Regions from separate parts of the Pseudomonas viridinivis genome, predicted to be linked through region 2. Evidence: predicted binding sites of a transcription regulator. Region 2 holds the regulator's gene; the other holds the start of a gene.
What was found. Region 2 encodes FliA, which starts transcription of late flagellar genes. Its sites were predicted from a motif close to CTAAAGTTTNNNNNNNNNNNGCCGNTAA; they were not measured.
Positions count from the first base shown of each region.

Region 1: the regulator FliA is predicted to act here: its motif matches at 1,658-1,685, upstream of AABC73_RS09990 (methyl-accepting chemotaxis protein).

Region 1 is NZ_CP151076.1:2,173,002-2,176,415, reverse strand. Features, by position in the region: gene AABC73_RS09990 (methyl-accepting chemotaxis protein) at 1-1,606, opposite strand, end outside; gene AABC73_RS09985 (ATP-binding protein) at 1,745-3,070, opposite strand; gene AABC73_RS09980 (response regulator transcription factor) at 3,067-3,414, opposite strand, start outside.
Region 2 is NZ_CP151076.1:1,887,367-1,890,780, forward strand. Features, by position in the region: gene flhF (flagellar biosynthesis protein FlhF) at 1-441, shown strand, start outside; gene fleN (flagellar synthesis regulator FleN) at 557-1,390, shown strand; gene fliA (RNA polymerase sigma factor FliA) at 1,387-2,127, shown strand; gene AABC73_RS08665 (chemotaxis response regulator CheY) at 2,419-2,793, shown strand; gene AABC73_RS08670 (protein phosphatase CheZ) at 2,813-3,414, shown strand, end outside.

The DNA of each region.
Region 1 (3,414 bases), 290 kb from region 2:
TTTGGCGGGTCTCATCAGCCACGACGTCCACCGCCGAAGCGATCTGATGCACGCTGCGATTGATCTCTTCAGCCACAGCAGTCTGCTCTTCCGCGGCACTGGCAATTTGCGCATTCATCGAGTTGATGGTGCCAATCAAATGGCCGATCGCATCCAGAGACGCTCCTGCCTGATTGGCCTGCACGGAAGTGCCATCGCCAGCCTCGCTGGAGCGGCGCATGGCATCCACTGCCGTCTGAGTGCCCTTTTGCAGTCGATCAATCATCCCCTGAATTTCCTGGGTGCTTTGCTGAGTGCGACTGGCCAAGGCACGCACTTCGTCAGCTACCACCGCGAAACCACGTCCCGCTTCCCCGGCCCGCGCGGCTTCAATAGCGGCGTTGAGGGCAAGCAGATTGGTCTGCTCGGCAATCGAGCGAATCACTCCGAGCACGCTGACTATGGAAGAAACGTCCTGCTGCAGGCTGTCCAGAGACGTACCGCTATTACGGATATCTTCCACCAACGCATGAATCTGTTTGATGCTGCCGTCCACCACACGCTTGGCGGACTGACCTTGTTCGTCGGTCTGCTGCGCGGCGACCGATGCACCCTGCGCACTCTTCGCCACTTCCTGGGCTGCCGCAGACATTTGGTTGATCGCGGTGGCGACCTGATCCGTTTCGTGGCGCTGGCGCTCCATCGCCTGTTCGGAGCGTTGCGCCTGACTGGAAACCTGACCGACAAGCCCGGTCAATTGCGTTGTCATGCCCGCGATCTGCTGCACCAGGCCATGGATCTTGTCGACGAAACGGTTGAAGGATCCGGCAAGGTCACCGAGTTCATCCTGGCTGGTAATCGTCAGGCGGCGAGTCAAATCGCCCTCCCCCGCAGCAATGTCGTCAAGATTGGCTTTCATCAGGCGCAGTGGGCGCAACAATGTGCCCGCCAGGATGGTCCCGACTGCGGTAATGACGATCAGAACCAGCATCGCGATGCCGATGATGCTCAGCAGCATCTCCTGCAAACGAGCTTCGACACTTTTCTCGACCACTGCAACCTGAGCGTCGATCCCATCCAGGTTTACCGATGACCCGACCGCCATGTCCCATTTAGGCAAATACTCGGTGTAACCCAGTTTTGGCAGCAACTCGGTCTTGCCCGGCAGCGGTGAGGAATAAAGGAGGTAATGCGTACCGGCTTTGGCAACGGCAACCAGTTCGTTATTGACATAAACCCCGTTGGGATCGCGGGCATCCTTGAAACTTTTGCCGATGCCATCAGGACTACTGGCCTTGAACAGGCGCACCGATTGGGAATCGTAACCGAAGAAGTAGCCGTCTTTGCCGTAGGTGATATTGGAGAGCAGCTTGATGACCTGAGCGCGCGCTGCGTCGTCACCTGGCGCAGCAGCATCGTAGATCGGCTTGATGGTGGTCATGGCGACCGCGACATAACTTTGCAGGGTCGACTTGGCTTCAGCGAGCAAACGCTCGCGCGTCTCACTGACCTCGCGCTTTGCCTGCTCGCGGAGCATGACGACGGTCGCTACGCTGATCACCAGCGCAAATATCAGCACCGGCAGCACCGCCAGCGAAAGTACTTTGGCTTTCAGGCTAATACGCATAGAGCTCCAGAAATCGGTTTGTTTTTATTGGGTAGGCTGCAGTTAACCTGTTTAACGGCCAGTTGTCCGAAAAGTTGAGAACCTTCCGAATTGTTTGTAGGACCAAACTGTTATCGACCGCACAAGTATCGGATAGCCTCAGAGCAAGGCTGGCCCCAACGGAAGATCGATACGCACCTGTAACCCGCCAAGCGGACTTTCCAACAGCCTGAGTTCGCCACCCCACGCATGGATGATGTCTCGCACAATGCCCAGGCCCAAGCCGTGCCCGGTGATTTGCTCATCCAGCCGAGCGCCGCGGCTGAACACTTCCTCGCGTCTGGATTCAGGAATGCCCGGACCATCGTCTTCAACCAACAAACAAAAACCCTGCTCTTGCTCGGTAATCGTCAGCAGCACCTCACTGTCAGCCCACTTGCAGGCGTTGTCCATCAGGTTGCCGAGCAGCTCAAGAATGTCTTCGCGATCCCAGGGCAGGCATAGGCCGCTGGCCACCATGGTCGACAGCTCCAGATGATCACCGTGAATCATGCGCAACGTCGCCAGCAGCCCAGCGAGTTCTGCATCGCAGTCGAAACGCGCACCGGGTAGCGCATCCCCGGACAAACGTGCCCGGTTGAGCTCGCGGACCAATCGCTGCTCAATGTGCTCCAGCTGTTCGCGCAAGGTATTGCGCAACGCGGGATGGGCATCAAGCTGGGAATTCGATGCCAGGCTGACCAGAACAGCCAATGGGGTTTTCAGCGCATGCCCAAGGTTGCCCAAGGCGTTACGGGAACGCTTGAGACTGTCTTCGGTGTGGGCGAGCAAATGATTGATCTGCGCAACAAGCGGTTCAAGCTCAAGCGGCACCTCGCTATCAAGCTGCGATCGTTTGCCCTGTTGCAGCTGGAATATCTGCTTGCGAACATTCTCCAACGGCCTCAATGCACGACGTACGGTAACTCGTTGTAGAACAAGAATGACCAGCAGTGCTGCAAGCCCGAGCCCAAGACCAAATTGCTGTACACGCTGAAAGCTCGCTCTGACTGGGGTGTAATCCTGTGCCACGGTGATCGAAATAGATTGCCCGAACTTGCGATATTCCGTGTTGAGCATCAGTAGGGATTGGCCGGTCATGCCCAGCTCAAGATTGGCGTGCAGTCCGGCGCCTTCAACGTCAGGCAATTCAAGATCCCACAGCGATCTGGACCGCCAGTGCCCTTGGTCAAAGTCCACGCGAAAGTAATGCCCCGAGTAGGGTCGCTGATACGCCGGGGACAAGCGATGTTCATCAAGTTGCAAACCGGTCGGGCCACGCACCAGCGCAACCAGCAGGTTTTCGCTCTCATTGCGCAGGCCGGCTTCAAGATAACGCTGCAAACCGACTTCAAAAAGCCACAGGCTGGTTTGCGCCAGAATCACGCATACGACCACCATTACGCTGATCAGGCCCAGGCTGAGACGCCCCTGAATAGACTTCAAACAGGCGCTCCACCGAATCGATAACCCTGGCCCCGGCGGGTTTCTATGACGGCCTTGCCAAGCTTGCGACGCAAGTGATTGACGTGCACTTCGATCACATTGGAATCACGCTCGTTTTCCCCGTCGTACAAGTGCTCAGCCAAATGACTCTTGGACAGGATCTGTTCGGGGTGAAGCATGAAGTAGCGCAGCAGTCGAAACTCAGCGGAAGTCAGCTGGATATCCACACCATCACTGCTGACGCTTTGCCGGCCCTCATCAAGATGAAGACCTGCGGACTCCAGACGGGGTTGATTGGCGAGACCATGGGAGCGTCGCAACAACGCCTGGATACGCAACTGCAA
Region 2 (3,414 bases):
CCGCTGTTGCGCAAGCGCGTGGTGTTGATTGACACCGCAGGCCTGCAAGCCAGCGATCCGGCCCTGCGCATGCAGCTCGAAAGCCTCGCCGGGCGTGGCATCAAGGCGCGTAATTATCTGGTGTTGGCAACGACCAGTCAGAAGCAAGTGCTGACCGCTGCCTACCACAGTTACAAACGTTGTGGCTTGTCCGGGTGCATCCTGACCAAGCTGGACGAAACTGCCAGCCTGGGCGAAGTACTCAGCCTGGCGATCAGTCATGAGCTACCTGTTGCCTACCTGACTGACGGGCCGCGAATACCTGATGATTTACACCTTCCGCGCCGGCACCAATTGGTTACCCGTGCGGTCAATGTGCAGATGCAGGAAGAGCCTAGCGAAGAAGCGATGGCGGATATGTTTGCCGACCTGTACCACAACCCCAGCAAGCGGGTGGGTTAGGTGAAACGAACTAATGGAATTTACCTGCATCGATGGTCTGCCACGCATTGTTCCTCAGCGAACGTGCAGCCCCCAATGTGGCTTCGGTCTACGCAAGACAAGGTAATGAAATAACATGGGCAGCATGCATCCCGTACAGGTGATCGCGGTGACCGGCGGCAAAGGTGGCGTCGGTAAGACTAACGTGTCAGTGAACCTATCGCTGGCCTTGGCCGAGCTTGGCCGGCGCGTCATGCTGCTGGACGCCGACCTTGGCCTGGCCAATGTCGACGTGTTGCTGGGGCTTACGCCCAAGCGCACCCTTGCCGATGTGATTGAAGGGCGTTGCGAATTGCGCGACGTACTCCTTCAGGGCCCTGGCGGGATTCGCATCGTGCCAGCCGCTTCCGGCACGCAGAGCATGGTGCACCTGACGCCGGCGCAGCATGCCGGTCTGATTCAGGCCTTCAGCGATATTGGCGATAACCTCGACGTACTGGTCATCGATACGGCCGCCGGCATCGGCGAGTCGGTGGTGAGCTTCGTGCGCGCTGCCCAGGAAGTCTTGCTGGTGGTGTGCGACGAGCCGACCTCGATCACTGACGCCTACGCGCTGATCAAGCTGCTCAATCGCGACTACGGCATGAATCGCTTCCGGGTCCTGGCCAACATGGCCCAGAGCCCGCAGGAAGGCCGCAACCTGTTTGCCAAGCTAACCAAAGTGACCGACCGCTTCCTCGATGTTGCCCTGCAATACGTCGGTGCGGTGCCTTACGACGAGTGCGTGCGCAAGGCGGTGCAGAAGCAGCGTGCCGTTTATGAAGCGTTCCCGCGCTCCAAATGCTCCCTGGCCTTCAAGGCTATTGCGCAGAAAGTCGACACCTGGCCGCTGCCGGCCAATCCGCGCGGTCATCTTGAGTTTTTCGTGGAGCGACTTGTTCACCAGACATTTGCGGGGCCTGTCCAATGACAGCCAGCGGCTACCAGATGTACAGCAAGACCTCCAAGAACTCGCAGTACGAGCTCATCGAGCGCTATGCGCCGCTGGTCAAGCGTATCGCCTATCACTTGCTGGCGCGCTTGCCGGCCAGTGTGCAGGTCGAGGACCTGATCCAGGCCGGCATGATCGGACTGCTTGAAGTGTCCACCAAGTACGACTGCACCAAAGGCGCGAGTTTCGAGACCTACGCGGGTATCCGGATTCGCGGCGCGATGCTCGATGAAGTGCGTAAAGGTGACTGGGCACCGCGTTCGGTTCACCGCAATACGCGCATGGTCAGTGACGCAATTCGCTCAATTGAAGCTAAAACAGGTCGTGACGCTAAAGATCACGAGGTTGCGGCCGAACTCCAATTGAGTCTCGATGATTATTACGGGATTTTGAACGATACCCTGGGCAGCCGGCTGTTCAGTTTCGACGACCTTTTGCAGGACGGCGAACATGAAGGGCTGCACGAGGACGGCGCAAGCGGTTCGCTTGAGCCATCGCGGGATCTGGAAGACGAACGTTTCCAGGCCGCGTTAGCAGATGCGATTGCCAATTTGCCAGAGCGCGAGCGACTGGTGTTGGCGCTGTACTATGACGAGGAGCTGAATCTCAAGGAAATCGGTGAGGTCCTTGGGGTCAGCGAGTCGCGAGTCAGCCAGTTACACAGCCAGTGCGCAGCTCGTTTGCGAGGGCGTTTGGGAGAGTGGCGAGCGCGTTGACAGGTGTGGCGCATCCGTAGGGTTGCGCTGTACGTGTAAGCCGGCTGTGCAAAGCGTTGTGTGGGGAGATGGACAAGGCGGGAACCGGTCATTGGCATTACTGCAAGCTGTTGGAAGGAGTTTTACCTTTCTGGCGGCACGCCGAACTGCTGCCCGGTTTCTTGACTGTTGATTTACCAAGCCCGTCGTCGTTTTAGTACAGCCGATGTGAGCTGTGCCGGTATTGATTGAACAGCGCGTTCAGGTGCTGAACGCGTTAAAGACTGCTTGGAGGTCGAATTGGACAAAAACATGAAAATCCTCATCGTTGATGACTTCTCAACGATGCGGCGGATCATCAAAAACCTGTTGCGTGATTTAGGATTCACCAACACGGCCGAAGCCGATGACGGGCTCACCGCGCTGCCAATGTTGCAGAGCGGTGCTTTCGACTTTCTGGTGACTGACTGGAACATGCCTGGCATGTCCGGCATCGACCTGTTGCGTCAGGTGCGCGCCGATGAACGACTCAAGCACCTTCCGGTGCTGATGGTCACGGCCGAAGCCAAGCGCGACCAGATCATCGAAGCCGCCCAGGCGGGCGTCAACGGTTATGTCGTGAAGCCATTTACGGCCCAAGTGCTGAAAGAAAAGATCGAAAAGATCTTCGAGCGCGTCAATAGCTGATGTTTGCCGCGAGGGTGCTATGGAGCATAAAGAGTCATCACAGGGCGACTTTGAGTCAACCCTGAAAAAACACGCGCATGAGCTGGTGATGTGCCTTGAAAAAGGCCGTTTCGGCGAAGCCGTGCAATTGATCCATGAGCTGAACCAGACTCGTGATCGCGGCTTGTATCAGGAAGTCGGCAAACTCACCCGCGAGCTGCACAGCGCAATCGTCAATTTCCAGATTGACCCGAACATGCCTCAGGCCAAGGAAGTGTCCCAGATCACGGATGCTACCGAGCGTTTGTCGTATGTTGTCAGGCTTACCGAAAATGCGGCCAACCGCACCATGGATCTGGTCGAGCAAAGCACGCCCCTGATGAATGGCTTGAGTACCGACGCCAAAGCGTTGAGCCAGGATTGGGGACGTTTCATGCGTCGGGAAATCGGCGCTGAAGAGTTTCGTGAGCTGGCTAAACGCGTCGACGGCTTTTTGACGCGTAGCGAGCGGGAAACCCACGAGGTTGCTGCCCACCTCAATGACATTCTGCTGGCCCAGGATTACCAGGACCTTACCGGTCAGGTCATCAAGCGCGTCACGCAATTGGTCACTGAAGTTGAAAGCAATCTGCTCAAGTTGGT